DNA from 2 places in the Pseudomonas sp. DW-iso17 genome. Region 2 is predicted to be linked to the other one. Evidence: predicted binding sites of a transcription regulator. Region 2 holds the regulator's gene; the other holds the start of a gene.
The links. Region 2 encodes FliA, which starts transcription of late flagellar genes. Its sites were predicted from a motif close to CTAAAGTTTNNNNNNNNNNNGCCGNTAA; they were not measured.
Positions count from the first base shown of each region.

Region 1: motA (flagellar motor stator protein MotA) is a predicted target of FliA. The motif match lies at 13,182-13,209, and genes of this name have one in related genera.

Region 1 is NZ_JBZXEA010000021.1:145,059-159,880, reverse strand. Features, by position in the region: gene AC4PS6_RS15160 (YqiA/YcfP family alpha/beta fold hydrolase) at 1-421, shown strand, start outside; gene parE (DNA topoisomerase IV subunit B) at 468-2,372, shown strand; gene AC4PS6_RS15150 (esterase-like activity of phytase family protein) at 2,372-3,367, shown strand; gene parC (DNA topoisomerase IV subunit A) at 3,438-5,702, shown strand; gene AC4PS6_RS15140 (PqiC family protein) at 5,876-6,589, shown strand; gene AC4PS6_RS15135 (histidine kinase) at 6,811-8,343, opposite strand; gene serB (phosphoserine phosphatase SerB) at 8,477-9,691, shown strand; gene asd (archaetidylserine decarboxylase) at 9,826-10,686, opposite strand; gene AC4PS6_RS15120 (rhodanese-like domain-containing protein) at 10,702-11,517, opposite strand; gene AC4PS6_RS15115 (HDOD domain-containing protein) at 11,575-13,110, opposite strand; gene motA (flagellar motor stator protein MotA) at 13,277-14,128, shown strand; gene motB (flagellar motor protein MotB) at 14,132-14,822, shown strand, end outside.
Region 2 is NZ_JBZXEA010000041.1:19,191-34,012, forward strand. Features, by position in the region: gene AC4PS6_RS21010 (CheW domain-containing protein) at 1-460, opposite strand, end outside; gene AC4PS6_RS21015 (ParA family protein) at 460-1,248, opposite strand; gene motD (flagellar motor protein MotD) at 1,300-2,187, opposite strand; gene AC4PS6_RS21025 (flagellar motor protein) at 2,393-3,133, opposite strand; gene AC4PS6_RS21030 (protein-glutamate methylesterase/protein-glutamine glutaminase) at 3,133-4,263, opposite strand; gene AC4PS6_RS21035 (chemotaxis protein CheA) at 4,312-6,516, opposite strand; gene AC4PS6_RS21040 (protein phosphatase CheZ) at 6,528-7,316, opposite strand; gene AC4PS6_RS21045 (chemotaxis response regulator CheY) at 7,335-7,709, opposite strand; gene fliA (RNA polymerase sigma factor FliA) at 7,877-8,617, opposite strand; gene fleN (flagellar synthesis regulator FleN) at 8,614-9,447, opposite strand; gene flhF (flagellar biosynthesis GTPase FlhF) at 9,553-10,869, opposite strand; gene flhA (flagellar biosynthesis protein FlhA) at 10,881-12,995, opposite strand; gene AC4PS6_RS21070 (DUF6124 family protein) at 13,397-13,651, shown strand; gene AC4PS6_RS21075 (cold-shock protein) at 13,764-13,967, opposite strand; gene AC4PS6_RS21080 (cold-shock protein) at 14,353-14,529, opposite strand; gene AC4PS6_RS21085 (hypothetical protein) at 14,813-14,822, shown strand, end outside.

The DNA.
Region 1 (14,822 bases), on a different contig from region 2:
GCTGGTCGGCAGCTCACTCGGCGGCTACTATGCAACCCATCTTGCCGAACGCCATGGCCTCAAGGCGTTGCTGGTCAACCCGGCGGTCAGTCCCCATCGGATGTTCGACGGTTACCTGGGCACCCAGAAGAACCTCTACACCGATGAGACCTGGGAGTTGACACAGGACCACGTCACGGCCTTGGCCGAGCTGGAAGTACCGGCGCCCCAGGATGCCGCGCGTTATCAGGTGTGGTTGCAGACCGGGGACGAAACCCTGGATTATCGCCTGGCCCAACAGTATTACCGGGCCTGCGCCTTGCGCATCCAGGCCGGTGGCGACCATGGTTACCAGGGGTTCGCCCAGCAATTGCCGGCACTGTTGTGCTTTGCCGGCATTGGCGCAGATCAGTTTCAATCCTTCGATTTTTCGTCACTGTAGAAAATCGCAGGTCACTTTTTAATCGAACGACTCACGACGAGACCCCATGGCCACTCCCAGCGCTAGCTCTTATAACGCCGACGCCATCGAAGTCCTCTCGGGCCTCGACCCGGTGCGCAAACGCCCCGGCATGTACACCGACACCAGTCGGCCGAACCACCTTGCCCAGGAAGTCATCGACAACAGCGTCGACGAAGCCTTGGCCGGGCACGCCAAGTCGGTGCAAGTCATCCTTCACGCCGACCATTCCCTGGAAGTGTCCGACGACGGTCGTGGCATGCCGGTGGACATTCACCCCGAAGAGGGTGTGCCGGGCGTCGAGCTGATCCTTACCAAGCTGCATGCCGGCGGCAAGTTCTCCAACAAGAACTACCAGTTCTCCGGCGGTTTGCACGGCGTGGGTATTTCCGTGGTCAACGCGCTGTCGACCCTGGTGCGGGTCAAGGTCAAGCGCGATGGCAACGAGTACCAGATGACTTTCGCCGATGGCTACAAAGCCACCGACCTGGAAGTGATCGGCACCGTGGGCAAGCGCAACACCGGCACCAGCGTGTACTTTGCGCCGGACCCCAAGTATTTCGATTCGCCCAAATTCTCCATCAGCCGCCTCAAGCACGTGCTCAAGGCCAAGGCTGTGTTGTGCCCGGGGCTGCTGGTCAGCTTTGAAGACAAAGGTACCGGCGAGAAGGTCGAGTGGCACTACGAAGACGGCCTGCGCTCTTACCTGGAAGACTCGGTCAGCGACTTCGAACGCCTGCCAAACGAGCCGTTCTGCGGCAGCCTGTCGGGTAATAAAGAAGCGGTGGACTGGGCGCTGCTGTGGTTGCCCGAAGGTGGCGACAGCGTGCAGGAAAGCTACGTCAACCTGATCCCCACGGCCCAGGGCGGCACCCACGTCAACGGTTTGCGCCAAGGCTTGCTGGATGCCATGCGTGAGTTCTGCGAATACCGCAGCCTGTTGCCGCGCGGCGTCAAACTGGCGCCGGAAGACGTGTGGGAGCGCATCGCGTTCGTGCTGTCGATGAAGATGCAGGAACCGCAATTTTCCGGGCAGACCAAGGAGCGCCTGTCGTCCCGCGAGGCAGCGGCGTTTGTCTCTGGCGTGGTCAAGGACGCCTTCAGCCTGTGGCTCAACGAGCATCCGGAACTGGGCCTGGCCCTGGCGGAGCTGGCGATCAACAACGCCGGCCGGCGCTTGAAGGCGAGCAAAAAGGTCGAGCGCAAGCGCATCACCCAGGGCCCGGCACTGCCGGGCAAACTGGCCGATTGCGCCGGGCAAGACCCGATGCGTTCCGAGCTGTTCCTGGTGGAAGGTGACTCCGCCGGCGGTTCCGCCAAGCAAGCGCGGGACAAGGAGTTCCAGGCGATCCTGCCGTTGCGCGGCAAGATCCTCAACACCTGGGAAGTCGATGGCAGCGAAGTGCTGGCCAGCCAGGAAGTGCATAACATCGCGGTCGCCATCGGCGTCGATCCGGGCGCGGCAGACATGAGCCAGTTGCGCTACGGCAAGATCTGCATCCTCGCCGACGCCGACTCTGACGGCCTGCACATTGCTACCTTGCTGTGCGCGTTGTTCGTCCAGCATTTCCGCCCGTTGGTGGATGCCGGTCACGTCTACGTCGCCATGCCGCCGCTGTACCGCATCGACCTGGGCAAGGAAATTTTCTACGCCCTGGACGAAGCCGAGCGCGATGGCATCCTTGACCGCCTGGTGGCCGAGAAGAAACGCGGCAAGCCACAGGTCACGCGATTCAAGGGCCTGGGTGAAATGAACCCGCCGCAACTGCGCGAAACCACCATGGACCCGAACACCCGGCGCCTGGTGCAGTTGACCCTGGAAGACTTCGCCGCCACCTCGGAAATGATGGACATGCTGCTGGCGAAGAAACGCGCCGGCGACCGCAAGACCTGGCTTGAATCCAAAGGCAACCTGGCCGAGGTACTGGGCTGATGCGCACAGGCGTCGCCCTGGCGATCCTGATGTTGAGCGGGCTGGCGGTCACCCAGGTGGCCGCAGCCAGCGTGGCAGAGCTCAAACTGGTCTCGGAACACCCGGTTGACGGCATGCGCGGTGGGAACCTGTCGGGCCTGGCGTTGTGTGGCAACGAGCTGTGGACGGTTTCGGACCGCGATGACGACCAGATCTACCGCCTGGATACCCGTGCGCCGACCTGGAGCGCGCAAGCGCTGACGATCGACGTGCCGCCCGTGCCCGAGTCCGGCCTGCCTTGGGGCTTGCGTTCGCGCACCAAGGCCGCTTCGTTCATACGTGGTGGTGACCTGGACTTTGAAGGCATCAGTTGTGATGCCGCAGGCAACCGCTACATTGTCAGCGAAGCCCATGCCGCGGTGTTGCAGGTACCCGCAACGGGCGCACCCGAGTGGTTGAAAATCGCGCCGGGCATGGTGCGTGAAGCCAGGGCCAGTGGCATGTTGCTGCACTTTAATGCCTTGTTCGAAGGCCTGGCGGTAAACCCTGAAGGCAATCAGATCTGGCTGGCTGCCGAGCGCGAACGCCGTGGCCTGGTCTCGATCAAGCGTGGGCAGAGCGTATGGGATTGCGATGGCCGTTGTGTATTGTTGAGCGAGGCCGGCCAGGAAGTGCAACCGGCGCAGTTCCCCAACGCCAAGGCCGTGTCCAAGGACTTTGCTGACCTGTCGCTGTTCAACGGCAAGCTGTTTACCCTGGAGCGCAATGCGTTTCAGATCTGCCGGCGCGACCCGCTCACGGCCAAGGTTGAGCTGTGCTGGTCGTTTGCCGACGAAGCCCTGACGCCGCAGCGACGTTACCCACAGTCGTATGGCCTGGCTGAAGCCCTGTTGGTGGATGCCGACGGTGCCTGGGTCGGGATCGACAACAATTTCGGCCCGCGTGCCGATGGTGAAAAGCGTCCGATGGTCTATCGTTTTGCCGCTCCGGATGGTGGCTGGAGTGCCCAGCCATGAGTCGAGATTTTTTTGAATTGAATCAGCGCAGCGGCAGTTCCGCTGCGCCTTACCCCATGATGAGGCCCGCATGAGTGACATCCTCGCAGACAGCTTAGATGGCGTAGAACGCCGGTCGCTGGCTGAATTCACCGAAAATGCCTACCTCAACTACTCCATGTACGTGATCATGGACCGTGCCTTGCCGCATATCGGCGACGGCCTGAAGCCCGTGCAACGGCGCATCATCTACGCCATGAGTGAGTTGGGCCTGGACGCCGATTCCAAGCACAAGAAATCGGCGCGTACCGTCGGTGACGTGCTGGGTAAATTCCACCCCCACGGTGATTCGGCGTGCTATGAAGCCATGGTGCTGATGGCCCAGCCGTTCAGCTACCGCTATACCCTGGTGGACGGGCAGGGTAACTGGGGTGCACCGGATGACCCCAAATCCTTCGCCGCCATGCGTTACACCGAGGCGCGGCTGTCGCGTTATTCCGAAGTGCTGCTCAGCGAGCTGGGCCAGGGCACTGCCGACTGGGGGCCGAACTTTGACGGCACCCTCGACGAACCCCTGGTGTTGCCGGCGCGTTTGCCGAATATCCTGCTCAACGGCACCACCGGTATTGCGGTCGGCATGGCCACCGATGTGCCGCCGCACAACCTGCGCGAAGTCGCCACTGCCTGCGTGCGCTTGCTGGATGAGCCCAAAGCTACGGTCGAGCAGCTCTGCGAGCATATCCAGGGCCCGGATTACCCGACCGAAGCAGAAATCATCACGCCGCGCGCGGACCTGCTGAAGATGTACGAAACGGGCAAGGGCTCGGTGCGTATGCGCGCGGTGTACCACATCGAGGACGGCGACATTATTGTGACCGCGCTGCCGCACCAGGTATCGGGTGCCAAGGTGCTGGAGCAGATCGCCGCGTTGATGCAGGCCAAGCCGTCGAAATTGCCACAAGTGGCCGACCTGCGTGACGAGTCCGACCATGAGAACCCATGCCGCATCGTGATCATCCCGACCAACAGCCGGGTGGATCATGAAGTGCTGATGCAGCACTTGTTTGCCAGCACCGACCTGGAGTCCAGCTACCGGGTCAACGTCAATATCATCGGCCTGGACGGCAAGCCCCAGTTGAAGAACCTGCGCAATCTGCTGGTGGAATGGCTGGAATTCCGCGTGCAGACCGTGCGTCGCCGCCTGCAATTTCGCCTCGACAAGGTCGAGCGCCGCTTGCACCTGTTGGACGGCTTGCTGATCGCCTACCTCAACCTGGATGAAGTGATCCATATCATCCGTACCGCCGAGCATCCGAAGGCCGAGCTGATCGCGCGTTTCGAGCTGAGCGAAATCCAGGCGGACTACATCCTCGACACCCGCTTGCGCCAGTTGGCTCGCCTGGAAGAAATGAAGCTGCGCGACGAGCAGGATGCCCTGCTCAAGGAACAAGCCAAGCTGCAAGCCCTGCTGGGCAGCGAAGCCAAGCTCAAGAAGCTGGTGCGCAGCGAACTGATCAAAGACGCCGAAACCTATGGCGATGACCGTCGCTCGCCTATCGTCGAGCGCGCTGAAGCCAAGGCGCTGACCGAAACCGAGCTGTTGCCCAACGAGAAAATTACCGTCGTTCTGTCGGAAAAGGGTTGGGTTCGCTCCGCCAAAGGGCATGATATTGACGCCACCGGCCTTTCGTACAAAGCCGGTGATGGCTTCAAGACCGCTGCCGCCGGGCGTTCCAATCAATTCGCGGTGTTTATCGACTCGACCGGGCGCAGTTATTCGGTGCCGGCCCACACCCTGCCGTCTGCACGGGGGCAGGGCGAGCCGTTGACCGGGCGCCTCACGCCGCCACCGGGGGCGAATTTCGAGTGCGTGCTGTTGCCGGACGATGATTCGCTGTATGTCATCGCCTCCGACGCCGGTTACGGTTTCGTGGTCAAGGGTGAAGACCTGCAGGCCAAGAACAAGGCGGGCAAGGCGCTGTTGAGCCTGCCGAACAATGCCAAGGTGATCCTGCCAAGGCCGGTGGAGGATCGGGAGAGTAACTGGCTGGCGTCGGTGACCACCGAAGGGCGCTTGCTGGTGTTCAAGATCAGCGACTTGCCGCAGCTGGGCAAGGGTAAAGGCAACAAGATCATCGGGATTCCCGGTGACCGGGTGGCCAGTCGCGAGGAGTATGTGACTGACATCGCCGTGGTCCCGGAAGGTTCTACCCTGGTGCTCCAGGCCGGCAAGCGCACGTTGTCATTGCGCCCTGACGACCTTGAACACTACAAGGGTGAGCGTGGCCGGCGAGGTAACAAACTGCCACGAGGCTTCCAGCGAGTGGATGCCTTGCTGGTCGAAACGCCGGTTTAAGCGGTACTAGAGGCCTCGATCTACGATTTAACGCGTAGATCGATGCTTTCGCGCTGGAGTCATGGCGCATATTCACGGATGATATGGCCTTTCCAGCGCCGGCGTGGCCGAGCGTGTTCAGGTTATTTTTAGTATTACATTGTGGTTCGCCTTGTGGCAGCCACTTGGATGGGATGATGACTGCTCCACGCCTTCCTCTATTTTTGATGCTCGCTGGCCTTTTGGGGTTGGCGGGTTGCAGCACACATCAACCGGTGTCGCTGTACCAGCTGGACAGCGGAAGTCCGGCTCAGCCTGCCCAAACCGCTGGCATGGCCGTATTGCTGGGGCCGGTAGTGGTTGCCGATTACCTGCAACGCGAAACCCTGCTTCAACGTCAGAACGACGGCAGCCTGCAAGGTTCCACAGATGGTCGTTGGGCCGGTAGCCTGTCGTCGGATATCAACCAGTTGATGTTGCGTCAGGTCGCCGGCCAGCTGGACAGCCAGCGTGTGGTCCTGGCACCGGGACCCTCCGGGTTCACCCCGGATGTACAGGTGTTGCTGACCATTACGCGGCTGGATTCCGGCAAGTCGCAACCGGCGATCCTGGATGCACAGTGGCGCCTGATCGACCGTCGCGGGCAGGTGCGGGACAACCGCATTGTGCATCTGCAGGAAGAGCACGCCGGCACCACTGCGTCCCAGGTCCAGGCCCAGGGTGTGCTGTTGCAGCACTTGGCACAGCAGTTGTCGGTGGCGCTCAAACCATTGGCCAACCAGCCGCCGATTGCCGAAGCGCAACCGCGTAAGCAGGCCCCCGCCCAGGCCAAGCCTGCGGCCCCGGAAAAACCGAAGATGCCGATGGCCACGCCGATTCGTACGGACTTGGAAGTGTTCAGATTCTGATCTGAATGGCGCACAAACAAAAGGCCCGCTGAATAAGCGGGCCTTTTTGTTGGGCTGCGATTTAAGCTGCACCACAACCCAAATGGGGGGGGGCTTGTGTGTGAGCGGGCTTGCTCGAGAATCAGGTGTGTCAGGGGCGCATCAGCTGACTGACACGCCGCCTTCGCGAGCAAGCCCGCTCCCACATAAGCCCAGCTCCACAGTAGGTATAACGCTATGCCTCAGGGCTTACGGGTCTCATGCATCCGCGCCAACTGACGCTCCAGCATCGACGGATACGGCTCCATCAACCGCTCCACACAACTGGCCCCTTCAGGGCTGGCAATCGGGCGGATACGTGCGCGTTGGCGGATCAGCGTGTCCTCACTGATCTTGCGCTCCACCAGCAGCAGGTTACGGCTGTGCTGGGACAAGGCCAGGGCATCCTGGGCGATTTCGGTCAGCAGCAGGTCGATCTGGCTGATGCCAAACAGGTCGTCACCCACGGTTAGACCCAGCTGCAGTTGCAGGGTAATGCCGCTGTCGGCTACTTCGATCTGCAGGGCATGGCCCAGGGCGCGCAACAGCTCGCCGCAGCAGATGGCATTGGTCAGGTAGTCCTCGCCGCTGTCTTCGCTGTGGAACAGCATCAGCGTGCTGCCATCGTTCAGGGTGTGCAGTTCGCTCTGGTAGAGCGAAGCGGCCTGGTCGAGGCAGTCACGGTAGCGTTCGAGCAGTTCGGTCAGGCGGGCGCGGGGCAGGCGGCGCAGTTGCTCCTGGGCACCCAGTTGCACGGCGAGTACAGCACTGTGCTGTGGCTCGGCGTTCTTGACCGCAACCGGTTTGGGCGCAGCGACTGGGGCGGCTGCCGAGGTGTCGCGCAGGTCGGCGAACGGGTCTTCGTCGTCCAGCTCGTCTTCCTCGGCCTTGATCACATGGCGCGGCGCAGGCTTGAGGCCGGCCACCGGGGCGCTTTCGTCGAAGCCTGGGTCGCGCAGGTCGCGCACTTCAAACTCAGGCACGTCGTTGTAGTCCTCGGTGTCGTCGTACTCAGGCTCAGGTTCGACTTCAGGCGCTTTCGGCTCCGGGGCAAAGCTGGTGTGGAGCTGGCGCGCGAGGTCGCCGATTTCGTCCTGGCGATCGGTGGCCGGGGTGTGTTCGTCGATATCCCGCAGCCAGATGCGCAGTTGCATCAACGGCGTGGAGATATGCCGACCAAGGCGCAGACTCAAGGCCAGGGCCAAGGCCAGCAGGATCGCGCTCAGGATGCCCATGCTTTGCAGGCTGATGGTCATCGGCTGCTGGAACTGTTGCATATCAAGGCTGATACGCAGTTGGCCGGCCTTCACGTCCTGGAACGTGATATTGCTCTGATACAGGCCCTCGGCCTCACCGAGCAGGCCGTTTTTCGGGCGCTGCCCGGCCTCGGCCATGATCCGGTTGTCCACGCTATAGATGGCGGCGTGGGCCACCAGCGGGTTCTTGGTCAGGTTGTTGAGCAATACGTTGAGGCTGAGGATGTCGTTGGACACCAGCAACTCAGTCGCCGAAGTGGCAGTCTGGGTTGTCAGGCTCGCGCCCAGGGCGTCAGCTTGCTCGTGCATGGCCTGCTTGAACTGCAAACCCATCACGCAGGCGTAGATCACCAGGGCCAGAGCGACCAGGATCACGTTATGGCTGGCGATGCGCAATGCAATCGGTACACGGCGATGGCGCAGTGCCCGGAAGATCAGCAGGAAGAAGTTATCGGTTTTTACTGGCGTGGGCCGGTTCACTTGCGCTCGGCTCTTGGTCCGTGAAGTTGACGCGCAGTATAGCGACAGGCCCCTGGCCGGCAAAGCGCTGCCTGTGCCCGATGGTCACTGAAAGTGGGTAGAATGCGGTTTTTTTCCAGCCTGGGGGTGCGCTTTGCGCGAAATTGTCCTGATCAACATCACGGGTGAAGACCGACCGGGTCTCACCGCAGCCATTACCGGCGTCCTGGTCCAGGGTGGTGTGAACATTCTCGACATCGGCCAGGCAGTGATCCACGACACCTTGTCGTTCGGCATCCTGGTGGAGATCCCCAGCACCGAGCAGGCCTCCTCGGTACTCAAGGACATCCTGTTTACGGCGTATAAGCTCGATCAACAGGTACGTTTCACCCCGGTGTCCGAAGCTGACTACCAGCACTGGGTCGAAGGCCAGGGTAAAAAACGCCATATCGTCACCCTGTTGACCCGCAAGGTAACGGCTGAGCAGCTGCAGCGCGTCAGTTCGATCACCGCGCAATACGGATTGAATATCGACCATATTGACCGTCTGTCGGGTCGCATGCCATTGGACACCCCGGCTGACAAAGGCAAGGGCTGCATCGAGTTCTCCGTGCGCGGTGAACCGGCTGACGCGCAAGCGCTGCGCGCCGACTTCCTGAGCGTGGCCCAGGAACTGAATGTCGATATCGCCTTCCAAGAAGACTCCCTGTTCCGTCGCAACCGCCGCTTGGCGGTGTTCGACATGGACTCCACCTTGATCGAAGCCGAAGTCATCGATGAGCTGGCCAAGGCGGCCGGTGTGGGCGAGCAAGTTTCTGAGATTACCGAGCGCGCGATGGCCGGCGAGCTGGATTTTCGTGCCAGCTTCAAGGAGCGTCTGGCGCTGCTCAAAGGCCTGGATGTGGGTGTGCTGGATTCGATCGGCGCGTCGCTGCGCCTGACTGAAGGCGCCGAAACCCTGTTCGCCGAACTCAAGCGACTGGGCTACAAGACCGCCATCCTGTCCGGCGGCTTCACGTACTTCGCCAAGCAGTTGCAGGCCAAGCTGGGCATTGACTATGTATTCGCCAACGAGCTGGAAGTGGTGGATGGCAAAGTGACTGGCGTCGCGGTGGAGCCGATTGTCGACGCCCAGCGCAAGGCCGACCTGCTCAAGGAATTGGCCCATAAGGAAGGCTTGCGCCTGGAGCAGACCATTGCGGTCGGCGACGGCGCCAATGACTTGCCGATGCTGGCGATTGCCGGGTTGGGCGTAGCGTTCCGTGCCAAACCGTTGGTCAAGCAATCGGCCAAGCAGGCGATTTCGACACTGGGGCTGGATGGCGTGCTGTATCTGCTGGGCTTGCGTGACCGCGACGGTCAGCTATAAGCCGATCTCACTGTCACTGATCGTTCCCACGCTCTGCGTGGGAACGCCTCCAGTGACGCTCTGCGTCACGCTTTGGGCGCAGAGCGCCTCGGGCTGCATTCCCACGCGGAGCGTGGGAACGATCAACTGCAATATCAGGCTTTAGCGGCGGCGATACCCTGGCCCATCTGCACCGGCGTACCCGCTGCCAGTTCTTCAGCCCACTTCACCTGGTCCGGCCCGAACAGCACGATGGCAGTGGAGCCCAGTTTGAAACGACCCAGTTCCGCACCCTTGTCCAGATGAATCGGCGCGCGGGCCGCTTCGTCGTAGCGGAAGGTTTTCAGCTCGCGTTTCGGCGGCGTTACCAAACCGGCCCACACGGTTTCAATCGACGCAACGATCATCGCACCTACCAACACCACGGCCATCGGGCCGCGTTCGGTGTCGAACAAGCAGACAACGCGCTCGTTACGGGCGAACAGTTCCGGCACGTTTTCGGCGGTGGTCTGGTTGACCGAGAAAATCCGCCCTGGCACATACACCATCTCGCGCAGGGTACCGGCCAGTGGCATGTGCACCCGGTGGTAGTCCTTGGGCGACAGGTAAATTGTCGCGAACTCGCCGCCCATGAACGGCGCAGCCATTGCGGCATCGCCACCGAGCAGTTCCAGCACGCTGAAGCTGTGGCCCTTGGCCTGGAAGATACGGCCATGTTCGATCGGGCCTAGCTGGCTGACCGCGCCATCGGCAGGGCTCAACACGGCACCTGGGGTTGGATCCAACGGGCGGGCGCCGTCTTTCAACGCACGGGTGAAGAAGGCGTTGAAGTGCTCGTAGGCGGTCAGGTCTTCCACCAGGGCCTGGGACATGTCCACCTGGTAGCGCTTGGCGAACCAGGCAGTGAAGGCGTTCTTGAACCAGCGCACGCGGCACTCGGCGATACAACCGGCCAGGCGCGACAGCAAGTGGTGCGGCAGCAAGTACTGGCTGAGGATAAACAACTGCTTTTTCATAACTGTCCTTAAACCTTAAATCTCAACGGGGGTGTCGGGGTGATTGCCCCATTCGCCCCAGGAACCGGCATAACCTTTGACTCGCGGATAACCGAGCGCCTTGGCCACCAGGTAGGTGAAGCCAGAGCGGTGGTGAGTCTGGCAGTGGGTGATGATTTCTTTGTCTTTGGTCAGCCCGAGGTCTTCGAGGATTTGCGGCATGTCACGGCGGATACGCAGGTTGCGCGCCTTGTCCATGCCGGCAGTCCATTCGAAGTTCACCGCGCCGGGAATGTGGCCGCCCTTGGCTGCGAGCACTTTCTCGCCGGAATACTCCAGCGGGCCACGAGCGTCCCAGATCCCCAGGTCGGCCGCGCCGAGACGGCTTTGCAGGTATTCACGGGTGGCGGTAGGGCCGTCGTGCAGCGTAAGGCTGACCGGGCCGCCGGCTGCTGGGGGCACATCGGTGGAAAGCGGGTGCCCTTCCTCCAGCCAAGCCAGCAGGCCACCGTCGAGGTAGTGATATTTCTGGTGGCCGATCACGTCGAGCATCCAGATAAAACGCCCGGCCCAACCGCCGCCTTCGTCGTCGTAGACCACATAGGTGGCGTCCGGGGTGTGGCCCAGTTCGCCGAACAGTTTTTCCAGGTCGGCCTTGCTTGGTAGCAGGCCGGGTGCCGGTGGCTGTCCCAGTTGGGTGCGCTTGGGGTCAACGAAATGCGCGCCGGGGATATGCCCTTCGGCGTAGCGGGCGACACTGGTGAGGTCTACCAGTATCAAGTGCTTGGAATCGAGGCGACCCAACAGGTCGGCGGATTCGATCACCAGCGGCAAGCCAGAGAAGTCAGGCATGTGAGGTCTCCTGGGCACAAATGTTGGCGATAAAGGCCGGTGATTGTAGCGCAAGCATCAGGCGCTGCGGTTGGTAAAGCTGTGCAGGGCTTTCTCGATGCATTGGGCGGTTTTGCCGAACGCTTGCACGGTGGTTTCCGAGAACGGCCCGCCGCCCTGGTCCGCCACGATCAGCATGACCACACGGCCGTTGCAGCTCAGTGAGCGCAGTAGCAGATGCTCGCCAATAAACAGACGACGCAGGATCGGTGGCAGCAATGCGGAAAACTGCGCATGGTTGTCGGGGTTCAGGCGTACCTGGGCGGACTTTTCCAGCAGGCGTTGCAGCAATGTGCTGTTCACCACATCCAGGCTCAGGTGAGCCGCGTCCTTGGGCAGGCCGTCGGCCTGGTGTACACGCAAGGTACTCAAGGCGCGATCTGCCATGAATATCAGTACCCGCTGCATGCCACTGGCGACCAGGGCTTCCTTGGCGCAAGTGGTCAGGTGCATGGCGTTGGCAAAGCGGCTCGGCTCCACCAGCAACTCGGTGCAGCGCGTGCGCCACACGGCCAAGGCTTCGGCCGTGGGCGGTGGTGCAGGCAGCAAGCCGCGATGGACTTTGTGCACATGCCACGGCCAGATCAGCGATAGCGCCGGGTGCCAGAGGTCGGGCATCAAGGTGGTACGCGCGCTGGTCACCGCTTGCTGGTGGGCTTGCTGTTGCACATCGCTCAATGGCGTTTGCAGGTACAGCGCCGTCAGGTATTGCCAGCGCTCTGTGTGCGGGCAGGTCCAGGATTCCTGGGCCGACATCGCCAAGCCATTGGCCAGCAACACGGTATTGGCCGGCTGGTTCAGCCAGCGTCGCAGGTTGGGCTCGGCATCGAGCAATTGCTGGTGACGCAGGGCATCGTCTTGACGGGCAATGTGCAGCGCCTTGACCAGCAGGCGTTGCTCGGCCAACAGCAACTTGTAGCCCTGTGAAACCCAGATCGGCAGGTGCCAGGCTTCGGTCAGGCCCAGGCACAGGTCGAGCAAGCGCACGCCGAACAGCTGTTGCTCGACCTGGCGTGCCGATTGGCCTTTATGGATCACCCGCAACTCCCACTCTTCCAAAAGCTTGGGGTAGGCGACGGCCATCGGCCACAGTGGCGACAAAAACAGCAGGCTGCCCCAGTGGATGTCCTGCCACAACCGCGCCAGGCGACTGCCGAACAAACCGTTAGCTTGCTGGGATGCGTGCTGGCTGATTAGCAACAGTTGACGCAAGGCCACGGGGATTTCCCGGGCGGGTACCGAAGGCAGGCGCGCCAACAGCTCTTCGGCACGTTTGAGGCCAAGACGGTTAAGTGCGACTTCAAGGTTTTCCGCAGGTTCGGCCAGGCTGCCGTGGGCTTGGCTGTTGGCTTCGCGCATCACACTCAGCACCAGGGCCGGACTGTTTTGCATCAACTCAGCAATATCTCGCAATGAACTGCGGCTATCGCGAATAGCTTTGCACACGCGTTCGTGGCTGGCCTGGGGCACGGGCAGCAGCACGTCGTCCAGGCACTTGATCCAAGCGGCGAGGGTATTGGGGCGGTTTGTTGGGGTTGTCGTTTCAATTGCCATGATTGGGGCGCGATCATCACTTGCGTTCAACACGCCCGGAACGGGCCGAATTGGCTTTTCGCCTTAACGGGCTATAGTCTGGCGCAGTTTTGCCGATAAGTAGAACAAGAGTTTTCTGCTGCACCCAATATGTCCATGAACCCGACGGCGCAAGTACCCCTCTCCTATGGCTAAAATTATCGGCATCATTGTCGTCATCGCAAGTGTGCTCGGAGGGTACGTCCTCTCCCACGGTAAAATCGCCGCACTGATCCAGCCTTTCGAAGTGCTGATTATCGGCGGTGCAGCGTTCGGCGCATTTTTGCAGGCCAACCCAGGCTATATGACCATGCACGTGGTCAAGAAGTCCCTGGGCATGTTCAGCTCGCGCTTCTCCCACACGTTTTATCTGGAAGTGCTGGGGCTGATCTACGAGATCCTCAACAAAAGCCGCCGCGAAGGCATGATGGCGATCGAAGGCGATATCGAAGACGCCGCGGCCAGCCCGATTTTTGCCAAGTACCCGGCCGTGCTCAAAGACGAGCGCATGACCGCGTATATCTGTGATTACCTGCGCATCATGTCCTCCGGCAACATGGCGCCCCACGAGCTGGAAGGCCTGTTCGACATGGAGTTGTTCAGCCTCAAGGAAGAGCTGGAGCATCCTTCCCACGCCGTGACCGGCATCGCCGACGGCATGCCCGGTTTCGGTATTGTCGCAGCGGTACTGGGTATCGTGGTGACCATGGCGTCCCTGGGCGAAGGCGATCAGGCGGCCATCGGCATGCACGTAGGTGCGGCGCTGGTGGGGACCTTCTTCGGTATTCTCGCCGCCTATGGTTTCTTCGGCCCGCTCGCCACCTCCCTGGCCCACGATGCCAAGGAAGAAATCAACCTCTACGAAGCGATTAAGGCGTGCCTGGTGGCATCGGCCTCGGGCATGCCGCCGTCGCTGGCTGTGGAGTTCGGGCGCAAGGTGTTGTACCCGAAACACCGCCCAAGTTTCTCCGAGCTGGAACAAGCGGTTCGCGGTCGCTAAGCCATGGAAAACAACCAGCCGATCATCATCAAGCGCGTCAAGCGCTTCGCTGCGGGGCACCATGGCGGCGCCTGGAAAATCGCCTTCGCCGACTTTGCCACGGCGATGATGGCGTTCTTCCTGGTGTTGTGGCTGATGTCCACCGCTACGCCAGAACAGAAAATCGCCATCGCCGGCTACTTCAAAGACCCGATTGGCTTTTCTGAAAGCGGTACGCCGTTTGTCATTGACCTGGGCGGCTCGCCGGAACTGGCGCCCGAGCGCACCATCAACCCGGAAGTGCAAACTGAATCGCCTCAGGAAAAAATCCCGATCGAGCGCGACACTGTCGAATCCATGGCCGAGCAGGTCGAACAGGAGCGACTGGAACTGTTGCTGCAGGAATTGCAGAACAAGGTTGAAGAAAACCCACAGTTGCTGAAGTTCAAGGACCAGATTTCCTTCGAGATCACCCCCGAGGGGCTGCGCATCCAGATTACCGATGCCGCCAACCGGCCGATGTTCGACTCGGGCAGTGCGCGCTTGAAGCCGTACTTTGAAGACATCCTGCTGGCCATGGCTGACACCATCAAGGCGGTGCCCAACAAGATCAGCATCAGCGGGCACACCGACGCCAAACCCTACGCGGGCCAGGGTGATTTCGGCAACTGGGAGCTCTCGGCCAACCGCGCCAATGCTGCCCGGCGTGCGCTAG
Region 2 (14,822 bases):
ACCACTCCGGCTGCCCGAACAGCGGCGTCAGCTCCTGGCCTTCCAGGGAATAGATCGAGCCCAGGCACACCAGCGGCACCGCCAGGGTCAACCCGGCGACGTCGAACAGCAGGCACTCGAACGGCTCGGCCGCCCATGAGGGGCGACCGTCGCCCGTCACCGGTGGCGGCGTGATGCTGGACGGCAGGTGCACGTCCACCAGCGGTTCGACCACCGGCGGCGCCACCACTGCCGGGGCGCTCGGCACCACCACGGGCGCCTCCACCCCCTGCGCATCCCGTGCCTGCTCTTCCATCACCGCCTGCTGGAATTCATCCAGCGGGCTTTCGGGTTCGACAGCAGGCTCAAGTACCAGAATCGGTTCTGGCAGTTCCTCGGCCGTCGCATCCTGCAGCAAGGCATCCAGGTAGGATTCCAGTGCCAGTTGCGGGCGGGTCTTGAATTCGACAGGACGGTTCATCACGCCACCTGCGCCACAAGTTGTTGCGACAGCAGGTGCTTGAGCAACGCACGGTAGGCCAGCACGCCACGGCTCTTGCCGTCGAACTGCGACGGTGTGAGCCCGGCACGGCTGGCGTCACGCAGGCGCGTGTCCACCGGGATGTAACCGTTCCAGATGGTGTCCGGGTAGGCATCGCGCAATACGCGCAAGGTGCCGAGGGACGCCTGGGTGCGACGGTCGAACAAGGTCGGCACGATGCTGAACGGCAGCGCCTGCTTGCGCGAACGGTTGATCATCGCCAGGGTGCTGACCATACGCTCCAGGCCCTTGACCGCCAGGTGCTCGGTCTGCACCGGGATCACCAATTGCTGGCTGGCCGCCAACGCGTTGACCATCAGCACGCCGAGCAACGGCGGGCTGTCAATGATCGCGTAATCGAAGTCCTGCCACAGCTGCGCCAGGGTCTTGGCGATCACCAGGCCCAGGCCGCTCTGGCCTGGCGACTGGCGCTCCAGCGTGGCCAGGGCGGTGCTCGACGGCAGCAGGGAAATACTTTCGTTGCTGGTGGGCAACAGCAGTTGCCCAGGCAGATCCGCCGGCACGCTGCCCTTGTGCAAAAACAGGTCATAGCAGCTATGTTCCAGCGCATCCGGGTCGTAGCCGAAATAGCTGGTCATGGAACCGTGGGGGTCCAGGTCGACCACGACCACACGCTTGCCCGCTTCGGCCAGCAAACCGGCCAAGGCGATGGAAGTGGTGGTCTTGCCGACTCCACCCTTTTGATTGGCAACTGCCCAGACTCTCATTCGGTTGGTTCCTCCCGGCGGGCACAGGCGCGACCGAGACATTGCATACGGTTATTGAGCCAGCGACGGAGAATTGACGTTACTCGGTCGGACCGGCGGTTTGACAACGGGCGGTGCAGTTTGTGTGCCAGCACGCTTCAACGCCGCATCCGGGGTGGCATTGGCGGTGCCGGTTCCGGTCAGGCTGCGACGCACATCCAGGTTGCGCGAGACCACCAGCACCACCCGGCGGTTACGGGCACGGCCTTCGACCGTGGCGTTATTGGCCACCGGCTGGAATTCACCATAGCCCACCGACGCCAGGCGCTGGGGGTTCACACCCTGCATCGCCAACATGCGCACGATGCTCGACGCGCGAGCCGAGGACAGCTCCCAGTTGGTCGGGTACTGCGCAGTGCTGATGGGGAAATTGTCGGTGAAGCCTTCCACGTGGATCGGGTTTTCAAACGGTTTGAGGATCGCCGCGACCTTGTCGATGATGGTGAACGCCTGGTCACTGGGCAATGCATCGGCACTGGCGAACAACAGGCTGGAGTTCAGCTCGATCTCCACCCACAACTCATTGCCGCGCACGGTCATCTGGTTGGAGCTGATCAGGTCGCCAAAGGCGGCACTGATATCGTCGGCGATGCTCTTGAGCGGGTCGCTGGTGCCTTGGATGCCAGCAGCGGTTTCATCACTGTCATTGACCAGGGGCTTGGCCGGGGTCACGGTCTTGGGCCGCTCTTCGCCGATAGGGATCGGCTTGAGCGACCGCTCGGCATCGTTGAACACGCCCACCAGCGCCTGGGAAATGATCTTGTACTTGCCTTCGTTGATCGACGAGATCGAGTACATCACCACAAAAAACGCGAACAGCAAGGTGATGAAGTCCGCGTAGGACACCAACCAGCGTTCGTGGTTGACGTGTTCTTCAGGCTCGCGACGGCGACGGCTCACAGGCAAATACCTCCCTGACCGCTATTGGCCGCTTTACTGTGGCGAGCGAGCTTGCTCGCGCTGGGGCGCGAAGCGGCCCCCATCCAGGCAACGCATTTGTTCAGACAAATTGCTGTGCCTGGTTTTGGGGCTGCTTCGCAGCCCAGCGCGAGCAAGCTCGCTCGCCACATAAAGCTCACTGGCCACAGGTCAATGCGCATACCCATCAATCCATGAAGCCCTGAAGCTTCAATTCGATGGAGCGCGGGTTCTCGCCCTCGGCAATCGACAGGATGCCTTCGAGCAACATTTCGCGATAACGCGACTGGCGCATGGCAATCGACTTGAGCTTGCTGGCCACCGGCAGCAACACCAGGTTGGCACTGGCCACGCCGTAGATGGTCGCGACAAACGCCACGGCAATGCCGCTGCCCAGTTGCGAAGGGTCGGCCAGGTTGCCCATCACGTGGATCAGGCCCATCACCGCGCCGATGATGCCAATGGTCGGCGCGTAGCCGCCCATGCTTTCAAAGACTTTGGCCGCGTTGATGTCACGGCTTTCCTGAGTGTAGAAGTCCACTTCGAGGATGCTGCGGATCGCTTCCGGTTCGGCGCCATCGACCAACAGTTGCAGGCCTTTGCGCGCGTAGCTGTCAGGCTCGGCATCGGCCACGCCTTCCAGGCCCAGCAGGCCTTCCTTGCGGGCGGTGAGGCTCCAATTGACCACGCGGTCGATGCCGCCTGCCAGGTCGACCCGTGGCGGAAAAATGATCCACACCAGAATCTGCATGGCACGCTTGAATGAGCTCAGGGGCGACTGCAACAACGCCGCGCCCACGGTGCCACCGATCACGATCAGCGCTGCCGGGCCGTTGGCCAAGGCGCCGAGGTGGCCGCCTTCCAGGTAGTTGCCACCAATGATGGCGACAAACGCCATGGTGATGCCGATCAGGCTCAACACATCCATCAGAGGCAGGCCTCCACCAGGTGCTTGCCGATGTCGTCCAGGCTGTAGACCGCATCGGCCAGGTCAGCCTTGACGATGGCCATGGGCATGCCATAGATCACGCAACTGGCTTCATCCTGGGCCCAGATGGCGCTGCCGCCCTGCTTGAGCAGGCGCGCACCTTCACGGCCATCGGCGCCCATGCCGGTGAGCACCACCGCCAGAACTTTGTCGCCATAGGACTTGGCCGCCGAACCGAAGGTGATATCCACACACGGCTTGTAGTTCAGGCGCTCATCGCCCGGCAGGATTTTGATCGCGCCACGCCCATCCACCATCATCTGCTTGCCGCCCGGCGCCAGCAGTGCCAGGCCAGGACGCAGAATGTCGCCATCCTCGGCTTCCTTGACGGTGATACGGCACAGCTTGTCCAAGCGCTCGGCGAACGCCTTGGTGAATGCCGCCGGCATGTGCTGCACCAGCACAATCGGCGCCGGGAAGTTGGCCGGCAGTTGGGTCAATACCCGCTGCAAGGCCACCGGGCCGCCGGTGGAGGTGCCGATGGCGACCAGCTTGTAAGCCTTGCGCTTGGGTGCCGGCGAATGCGCACTCGGCGCTGCGGCGGCACGCACCGGCGCGACCGCAGGCCGGGCCACGGGCGCCGGGGCCGGGCGCGCAAACGACGAACTGGGCGCCGCTGCGGCGGGCGCAGGCGTAGGGGCTGGCGCAGGTGTGCTGAACAGGCTGCGACGGTTACTGCGGGAAATGCTGTGCACCTTCTCGCACAGCATCTGCTTGACCTTGTCGGGGTTGCGCGAGATGTCTTCGAAATTCTTCGGCAAAAAGTCCACCGCGCCGGCATCCAAAGCGTCGAGGGTCACCCGCGCGCCTTCGTGAGTCAGCGAGGAAAACATCAATACCGGTGTAGGGCAGCGTTGCATGATGTGGCGCACGGCCGTGATGCCATCCATCATCGGCATCTCGTAGTCCATGGTGATCACGTCCGGCTTCAAGGCAATGGCTTGATCGATCGCCTCTTTGCCGTTGGTGGCCGTGCCGACCACCTGGATCGTTGGATCAGCGGAAAGAATTTCCGAGACGCGGCGGCGGAAGAAACCCGAATCGTCCACCACCAGGACCTTGACTGCCATAAACACTCCGTTAGGCGGGGCGGGCATGACCGCCCTGCCCCACCAGAATCAAATACGCCGTGCGGCGTAACGCTTGAGCATGCTCGGAACATCGAGAATCAGTGCGATGCGACCGTCACCGGTAATGGTTGCGCCCGACATGCCTGGGGTTCCCTGCAGCATCTTGCCCAAAGGCTTGATCACCACTTCTTCCTGGCCCACCAGTTGGTCGACCACAAAGCCGATGCGCTGGGTACCCACGGACAGAATCACCACATGACCTTCGCGTTGTTCTTCATGGGCGGCCGAGGCCACCAGCCAACGCTTGAGGTAGAACAGCGGCAACGCCTTGTCACGCACGATCACCACTTCCTGGCCGTCCACCACGTTAGTGCGCGACAGGTCGAGGTGGAAGATCTCGTTGACGTTGACCAGCGGGAAGGCGAACGCCTGGTTGCCCAGCATCACCATCAGGGTCGGCATGATCGCCAGGGTCAACGGCACCTTGATGACGATCTTGGAGCCCTGGCCCTTGGTCGAGTAGATATTGATCGAGCCGTTGAGCTGGCTGATCTTGGTCTTCACCACGTCCATGCCCACGCCACGCCCGGACACGTCGGAGATCTCGGTTTTGGTCGAAAAGCCCGGGGCAAAGATCAGGTTGTAGCACTCGGTGTCGGTCAGGCGGTCGGCGGCGTCCTTGTCCATCACGCCGCGCTTGACCGCGATATTGCGCAAGATGGTCGGGTCCATGCCTTTGCCGTCATCGGTGATCGACAGCAGGATGTGGTCGCCCTCTTGCTCCGCCGCCAAAATCACTTTGCCGTTGCGGGACTTGCCCGCAGCTTCGCGTTCTTCCGGAGTTTCTACGCCGTGGTCGACCGCGTTGCGCACCAAGTGGACCAGCGGGTCAGCCAGAGCCTCGACGAGGTTTTTGTCGAGGTCGGTTTCTTCGCCCACCAGTTCCAGGTTGATTTCTTTCTTGAGCTGGCGCGCCAGGTCACGAACCAGGCGCGGGAAACGGCCGAAGACTTTCTTGATCGGCTGCATCCGCGTTTTCATCACCGCGGTTTGCAGGTCGGCGGTGACCACGTCGAGGTTCGACACGGCCTTCTGCATGGCTTCGTCGCCGCTGTTCAGGCCCAGGCGCACCAGGCGGTTACGCACCAGCACCAGTTCGCCCACCATGTTCATGATGTCGTCCAGGCGCGCGGTATCCACACGCACGGTGGTTTCGGCTTCGCTGGCAGGTTTTTCCGCTGCCGCTGGGGCCGCTGCACGCGCAGGGGCCGGGGCGGCGGCAGGTGCTGGCTTGGCTGCCGGCGCAGGTTTGGCAGCAACCGGTGCCGCAGTGGCTGGTGCTGCAACCTGCGCGGCCGCGGCCGGGGCAACTTCGCTGAACTTGCCTTTGCCGTGCAGCTCGTCGAGCAAGGCTTCGAATTCGTGATCCGAGATCAACCCGTCACCGGCCGGTGCGGTACTGGCCGCTGGCGCAGCGGCGGCGGCAGTCGCTGCAACCTCGGGCAGGGCTTCGGCCACAAAGGTGCCTTTGCCATGCAGTTGGTCGAGCAGTGCCTCGAATTCGTCGTCGGTAATGTCAGTGCTGGTGTTGGCAGCGGGTGCTTCTGGCGTCGCCGCAGGAGGTGCCACGGCATCCGCCGCGAACTGGCCTTTGCCGTGCAACTGGTCGAGCAACGACTCGAACTCGGCGTCCGTAATGTCTTCACTGCTCGGCGTCGCGGCAGGCTGCACCGGCACTTCAGCTTCGGCCTTGACCGCGCTGAGGGAGTTGAGCAGTTGTTCGAACTCGCTGTCGGTCACGTCCGGCTCGGCTTGCGCCACCGGCTCCGGTGCGGCCTCGACCACCGGCGCAGCCGCGGTATCGGCAGGTTCGGCCAGGCGCGCCAGGGCGGCCAGCAGTTCCGGCGTGGCGGCAGTGATCGGTGCACGTTCACGCACTTGGCTGAACATGCCGTTGACCGCATCCAGTGCTTCGAGAATCACGTCCATCAGTTCCGAGTCGACGTGACGCTCACCCTTGCGCAGGATGTCGAAAACGTTCTCGGCGATGTGACAGCACTCCACCAGCTCATGGAGCTGGAGGAAGCCGGCGCCCCCTTTTACAGTGTGAAAACCGCGAAAAATTGCATTGAGCAGGTTCGCATCATCCGGTCGGCTTTCCAGCTCGACCAGTTGTTCGGACAGTTGCTCTAGAATTTCGCCGGCCTCTACAAGGAAATCCTGAAGGATTTCTTCATCGGCGCCGAAGCTCATGTGGGTGCTCCTTAGAAGCCTAAACTGGATAACAGGTCATCTACGTCATCCTGACCTGACACAACGTCTTCACGTTTATCGGCATGAATCTGCGGACCTTCACCCTTGGCGAGATGTTTTTGTGGATCTTTTTCAGAGAGGATCGCTTCACGGTCATGTTCGATGCCGGCAAAACGATCGACCTGGCCGGCCATCAGCACCAATTTGAGCAAGTTGCTTTCCACTTCGGTAACCAACTGGGTCACGCGCTTGATTACCTGGCCGGTGAGGTCCTGGTAATCCTGGGCCAGCAGGATGTCGTTGAGGTTGCTGGCCACCGTGCGGTTTTCCTGTTCGCTGCGCGACAGGAACCCGTCGACGCGACGCGCCAGTTCACGAAACTCTTCAGCGCCCACTTCGCGGCGCATGAAGCGGCCCCAGTCCTGGCTCAAGGCCTGGGCTTCGGTGGCCATGCCGTTGACCAGGGGCGTGGCGTTTTCCACCAGGTCCATGGTGCGGTTGGCCGCCGCCTCAGTCAGCCTGACCACATAGGACAGGCGCTCGGTGGCGTCGGTAATCTGGGAAATTTCTTCGGCCTGGGGCATGCGCGGGTCAATCTGGAAATTGACGATTGCGCTGTGCAGCTCGCGTGTGAGCTTGCCCACTTCCTGGTACAGGCCGCGGTCACGGGTCTGGTTAAGCTCATGGATCAACTGCACCGCATCGGCGAACTGGCCTTTTTCCAGGCTGTCGACCAACTGGTGAGCATGTTTTTTCAGGGTCGACTCAAAGTCGCCCTGTGACGTTTCGTTATGCTCCATAGCTCCCCCGCGATGGCATTAGCCGTGGATGCGTTCGAAGATTTTCTCGATCTTCTCTTTCAAGGCCAGTGCCGTGAATGGTTTGACCACATAACCGTTGACCCCGGCTTGGGCGGCTTCGATGATCTGTTCGCGCTTGGCTTCGGCGGTCACCATCAGCACAGGCAAGCTGCGCAGTTTTTCATCGGCGCGCACATGGCGCAGCAGGTCGATACCGGTCATGCCCGGCATGTTCCAGTCGGTTACCAGAAAGTCGATGCTCCCGCTGTTGAGGATCGGAATGGCCGTCAGGCCGTCATCCGCCTCGACCGTGTTGGTGAACCCAAGGTCACGCAACAGGTTTTTAATGATCCGCCGCATCGTTGAGAAGTCATCAACGATGAGGATTTTCATGTTCTTGTCCAATTCGACCTCCAAGCAGTCTTAAACGCGCCCAGCACCTGGACGCGCCATTTCAATCAACAGGCGTTACACAAAAAGGACTGCCCAGGGCACCACGGCACACAGCCGCGAAACCTTGCGATCTCACGGCAGCGTCTGCAGTGCCCCCACACTGCCTGTCAGCGCGCGCGCCACTCGGCCAATCGCCCCCGCAAGCGGGCTGCGCACTGGCTATGCAACTGGCTGACACGCGATTCGCTGACCCCCAGGACCTCACCGATTTCCTTGAGGTTCAGCTCTTCGTCGTAGTACAGCGCCAGCACCAGCCGCTCACGCTCCGGCAAGTTGGCGATTGCATCGGCCAACGCGCCCTGGAAACGTTCATCTTCCAGGTCGCGTGACGGCTCCGTATGCGCGCTCGCGCCGTCCTCGTGCAGCCCTTCGTGTTCGCCGTCCTGTAAAAGGTCGTCAAAACTGAACAGGCGGCTGCCCAAGGTATCGTTCAAAATCCCGTAATAATCGTCGAGACTCAATTGGAGTTCGGCCGCAACTTCATGATCTTTAGCGTCACGACCGGTTTTTGCTTCAATTGCTCGAATTGCATCACTGACCATACGCGTATTGCGGTGTACCGAACGCGGCGCCCAATCGCCTTTACGCACCTCGTCGAGCATCGCGCCACGAATACGGATACCCGCATACGTTTCGAAACTGGCACCCTTGCTGGCGTCGTATTTGGTCGAGACTTCAAGCAGGCCGATCATGCCGGCCTGGATCAAGTCTTCAACCTGCACACTCGCGGGCAGGCGCGCCAACAGGTGATAGGCAATGCGCTTGACCAACGGCGCATAGCGCTCGATCAATTCGCCCTGGCTGTCACGTGCCGACTTTTTGTAAAGGTTGTAGCCGCTGGATGTCATAGCACCGGTCCTGCGCTCGTCTGATGCACCAAACGCTCGACGAAAAACTCCAGATGCCCCCGCGGGTTGGCGGGCAACGGCCAGGTATCGACCTTCTGGGCAATGGCCTTGAACGCCAGTGCGCATTTCGAACGAGGGAACGCTTCATAGACCGCACGCTGCTTTTGCACGGCCTTGCGCACACACTCGTCATAGGGAACTGCGCCGACGTATTGTAAAGCCACATCGAGGAAGCGGTCCGTGACCTTGGTCAACTTGGCGAACAGGTTGCGCCCTTCCTGCGGGCTCTGGGCCATGTTGGCCAGCACGCGGAAGCGATTCATGCCGTAGTCACGGTTAAGCAGTTTGATCAGCGCGTAGGCATCGGTGATCGAGGTGGGCTCGTCGCACACCACCAACAGCACTTCCTGCGCTGCGCGCACAAAGCTGACCACCGACTCGCCGATCCCGGCGGCGGTGTCGATCACCAGCACGTCGAGGTTGTCGCCGATGTCGCTGAACGCCTGGATCAGCCCGGCATGCTGCGCGGGGCTCAGGTGCACCATGCTCTGGGTGCCCGAGGCCGCCGGCACGATGCGAATGCCACCAGGGCCCTGGAGCAGCACATCGCGCAGCTCGCAGCGGCCCTCGATCACATCGGCCAGGGTATGTTTGGGTGTCAGCCCCAGGAGAACGTCCACGTTCGCCAAGCCCAGGTCAGCATCCAGCAGCATGACGCGACGGCCAAGCTCTGCCAGGGCCAGGGACAAATTCACTGACACGTTAGTTTTCCCGACGCCACCTTTGCCGCCGGTCACCGCGATCACCTGTACGGGATGCATGCTGCCCATTTTATTTCTTTACCTTGTCTTGCTTAGACGCAGGCTACATGGCTTGGCCGCGTGAATCGCTTGCAGACCATCGATGTAGGTACATTTCACGGTGTTCATCCTGCCTCAACCCACCCGTTTAGCCGGGTGGTGGTAAAGGTCGGCGAACATATCGGCCATCGCTTCCTCGCTAGGCTCGTCTTGCATTTGCACACTCACGGCACGGCTGACCAACTGATGACGGCGCGGCAGATGCAGATCATCCGGGATCCGCGGCCCGTCGGTGAGGTAGGCAACCGGTAATTCATGGCTGATGGCCAGGCTCAATACCTCGCCCAGGCTCGCGGTTTCGTCGAGTTTGGTGAGGATGCAGCCGGCCAGGCCGCAACGCTTGTAGCTGTGATAGGCAGCGGTAAGAACCTGTTTCTGGCTGGTGGTTGCAAGCACCAGGTAATTTTTCGACTTGATGCCACGCCCGGCCAGGCTTTCGAGCTGCATGCGCAGCGCTGGATCACTGGCTTGCAGGCCGGCGGTATCGATCAGCACCACGCGCTTGCGCAGCAACGGCTCGAGGGCATTGGCCAGGGACTGGCCCGGGTCGACATGGGTCACCGGCACGTTGAGAATGCGGCCCAGGGTCTTGAGCTGCTCCTGGGCGCCGATGCGGTAGCTGTCCATGCTCACCAACGCGATATTCTGTGCGCCGTACTTAAGCACATAACGGGCGGCCAGCTTGGCCAGGGTGGTGGTCTTGCCCATGCCGGCGGGGCCGACCATGGCGATCACACCGCCCTCTTCCAGGGGTTCGATTTCCGGCGTGGCGATCATGCGCGCCAGATGCGCCAGCAACATGCGCCAGGCCTGACGAGGTTCTTCGACTTCGGCGGTCAAGGCCAGCAGGTCGCGGGACAACGGGCCGGACAAGCCGATGCGTTGCAAGCGGCGCCACAGGTTGGCTTGCTGGGGCTTGCTGCCTTGCAACTGAGTCCAGGCCAATGAGCCCAGCTGCACTTCGAGCAATTCACGCAGGCCATTGAGTTCAAAGCGCATCGAGTCGATCACACGCTGGTCAACTGCGGCGGCCGGGGCAGGCGCTGCAGGACGCGGCGGTTCGACAAAGGTGGGCTCAACCAGCGGCTCGGCGGCGGTCAGCGGCAGGCCGGCGAATAATTGGCGATTGGTGCTGGCATCGCTGTCACCGCGCATGCTCAGTTCAGCCTGGGCCGACACAATGCGCGAGGCGGTCTTGCGCAGCTCGTCTTCGAGTTCCATGTTCGGCACGCGCGGGGCCAGCGCCTGGGGCGTGTAATCCAGGGCAGCCGTCAGCTCGACACCGCCGGCAATCCGACGGTTACCGATAATCGCGGCATCGGCGCCCAGCTCATCGCGGACCAACTTCATGGCCTGACGCATATCGGCGGCGAAAAAACGCTTAACTTGCATAACCCACTACCTCAGCCATTGGGCCCAACTGTCGCGACGATAGTCACTTGCTTATTGTCAGGAATTTCCTGGTAAGCCAACACGTGCAAATTCGGTACAGCCAGGCGTCCAAACCGCGACAACATCGCGCGAACCGGGCCGGCCACCAGCAGGATCACCGGGTTGCCCTGCATTTCCTGGCGCTGTGCGGCGTCGATCAACGAACGCTGCAGCTTTTCAGCCATGCTTGGCTCCAGTAAAACGCCCTCTTCCTGGCCTTGCCCTGCCTTCTGAATACTATTGAGCAATATTTGTTCCAACCTGGGCTCCAAGGTGATCACAGACAGCTCGGACTCAGTCCCTACAATGCTTTGCACGATTGCGCGGGACACGCCGACACGCACCGCCGCCACCAGAGCGGCAGTATCTTGACTCTTGGCGGCATTGTTGGCGATGGCCTCGGCAATGCTGCGAATGTCGCGCACAGGCACCTGTTCGGCCAACAGCGCTTGCAACACCTTGAGCAACTGCGACAACGACAGCACGCCAGGCACCAGCTCTTCGGCCAGTTTTGGCGACGATTTGGCCAGCAAGCCCATCAATTGCTGGACTTCCTCGTGGCCGATCAGCTCGTGGGAGTGCTTGTAGAGAATCTGGTTGAGGTGCGTGGCGACCACGGTGCTGGCATCCACCACGGTGTAACCGAGGGACTGCGCCTGGCTGCGCTGGCTGACTTCGATCCACACCGCTTCCAGGCCGAAAGCCGGATCTTTGGCGGTGATGCCGTTGAGCGTACCGAACACTTGGCCTGGGTTGATCGCCAGTTCGCGGTCCGGGTAGATCTCGGCTTCGGCCAGGATCACCCCCATCAGGGTCAGGCGATAGGCGCTGGGGGCCAGGTCGAGGTTGTCACGGATATGCACAGTGGGCATCAGGAAGCCCAAGTCCTGCGACAGCTTCTTGCGCACGCCCTTGATTCGCGCCAGCAGTTGCCCACCCTGGTTGCGGTCGACCAGCGGGATCAGGCGGTAGCCGACTTCCAGGCCGATCATGTCGATGGGCGTGACGTCGTCCCAGCCCAGTTCCTTGGTTTCCTGGGCACGGGCCGGGGATGGCAGCAGATCCTGTTGACGGGCAATCTCCTGCTCGGCCTGGACCTTGACCTGGTTCTGCTTCTTCCAGAACAGGTACGCCGCGCCACCCGCCAGGGCCGCCATGCTCAGGAACGAGAAGTGCGGCATGCCCGGCACGATACCCATGATCGCCATAATGCCCGCCGCCACGGCCAGGGCCTTGGGCGAAGCGAACATCTGCCGGCTGATCTGCTTGCCCATGTCTTCGGAGCCCGAAGCACGGGTAACCATGATGGCCGCCGCTGTGGATAACAACAGTGATGGCAATTGCGCCACTAAACCGTCACCAATGGTCAGCAAGGCGTACACCTTGCCGGCATCGCCGAAGGTCATGCCGTGCTGGAAGATACCGACCGCCATGCCGCCGATCAGGTTGATAAACAGAATCAACAGGCCAGCGATGGCGTCACCGCGCACAAATTTGCTGGCGCCGTCCATGGAGCCGTAGAACTCGGCTTCCTGAGCAACTTCGGCCCGGCGCGACTTGGCTTGGTTCTGGTCGATCAAGCCGGCGTTGAGGTCGGCGTCGATGGCCATCTGCTTGCCGGGCATGGCGTCGAGGGTAAACCGCGCGCTCACCTCGGAAATCCGCCCGGCGCCCTTGGTCACCACCACAAAGTTGATGATCATCAGGATCGCGAACACCACGATACCGACCACGTAGTTACCGCCGATCACCACCTCACCGAAGGCCTGGATCACCTTACCGGCAGCGGCATGGCCGTCCTGGCCGTGGAGCATCACCACCCGCGTGGAGGCGACGTTCAATGCCAGACGTAGCAGGGTCGCCACCAGCAGAATCGTCGGGAACACCGCGAAATCCAGCGGCCGCAAGGCGTACACGCACACCAGCAAGACCACGACAGACAGGGCAATGTTGAAGGTAAAGAACACGTCGAGCAGGAAGGGCGGCATCGGCAACATCATCATTGCCAGCATCACCAGCAACAACAACGGCACACCCAGATTGCCCCGCGACAGGTCAGTCAGGGTGCCACGGGCCGTGTTGAGCATTTGAGAGCGATCTACCACCGGTATTCCTCGGGTCCTTGAAGCAAAGTTTTGACGCTGGAGGGCGACTTGGAGGCGGGGTTGCAAGAAGCCTTCCAACTTTGGTTTTGGGATGATTCTCGAGTGCTAGCCGATTCAAGTGTGGGAGCTGGCTTGCCTGCGATTGCGGTGTGTCAGCCACTGAGATATTGGCTGTAAATCAGCTATCGCAGGCCAGCCAGCTCCCACATTTGGATTTGTGTGCACCTTGGATATCGAGGAAATTTCCGATAAGGATTTGGGGTTGCCCCTAGGAAACTCGCTCTCTAGTCTCCGTACACCGCTGCAAACGCAGCGGACGGGCGTCGCGGCCCGGATTACCTAGGAGCAAAAGCACCCTCTCCCTTTCTAAAAGGAGCTTCACAGTGATCAAACACGCCTCAAATTCCCCCACCCGGCTGTTTACCGTAGCCGACGGCATCAGCAGCGAAGACCTGCTGGTCAACCTCAGTGAAACACTTGCTTCGGCCAATGCGCTGAGCTGCGACTTGGCCTTTGACCTGGAAGGTTCGAAACGAGAGGAATTGCTCGGCGTTGCGCAGTTGATCGAACTCGCGCAGTTACTGGCTGATCGCCTGCACGTTGGCGCCACAATGGCGGGCAAAGCAAGCAGCGGATAATACGGGCAAGGGTGGGAGCTGGCTTGCCTGCGATTGCGGTGTGTCAGCCACTGGGATATTGGCTGTGAGTCAGCCATCGCAGGCAAGCCAGCTCCCACCTGTGATTCAGTTTTTAAACTGGCCGTATATTGTAAGCCTGTGGGCCTTTTGGACCTTGTGTGATGTCAAACTCTACTTTTTGATTCTCCTCCAGGCTTTTGTACCCAGCCGTCGCAATTGCCGAGTAATGGGCAAACACATCGGGCCCTTCATCATCTTGGGTAATAAAACCAAATCCCTTCTCCGCGTTAAACCACTTCACCGTGCCAGTTGCCATTGCCATTCTCCCTACACTTCACTTGAGACCCGGTTCACCTGGGTTGCACCGTTTGATAGGCAACGCATAAATACCCTCGGGTCGATGGACCATTTGGAACTCCATGCGCTTGCCAAACCACAGCGCGGTGCAACGCCAGTCTCTGCCATTGATAAACACATCCTCTCCCCCGCCATCGGGCTTGATCAACCAATCGCCTCTGAGCCAGACGTAATACCTGACCGTACCCGTAGCCACCTTCACAACCGCTCTCCCTGCATCTCGTTACTACATACGCGCAGTGCATGGTGGGTAATAAAACAGCGGGCAGCGCCCGTTGGCTACTGTCAGAGTTGACAGGTAGACGCGGGCTTTCAATGGGTGATAGGCATGGCAACGTTGCGGATCATGCATCCGCTGATTTTTTGCGTTTGCGCGGTTTGCGCTGCTTGGCAGGCGCTTGCGGGATTTCAGCACATGTGACATTCATCGATTGGACGGCAACCTCGTTGCCATCGCGATCCCGCACAATAAAGCCGATGCCTTTGACCGCATCGAACCACCTGACCGTACCCCTATCCATCACCGCCTCCCGAGCCGCGCATGGCTGCGCGCCTCATCGCTGTATCAAACAGTGAAGGCGGCGTAATGGCTACTGTCAAAGTTGACAGGTAAGACCGGGTTTGAATCCTGATGAAGTCATCATGATAGGTACTTCGACGCCTGCGAAAACGCTATCGGGCCTAGGGATAAAGATTTTGTGGAACCGGTACGACATTTTTTGTCACTCAACTCGCTGAGCGATCAGCTCTTTAAAATCACCCTTCCCTAGGGTGGATAAGCGATTAAAAAATAGCGGCGAAACCATGGACTTAA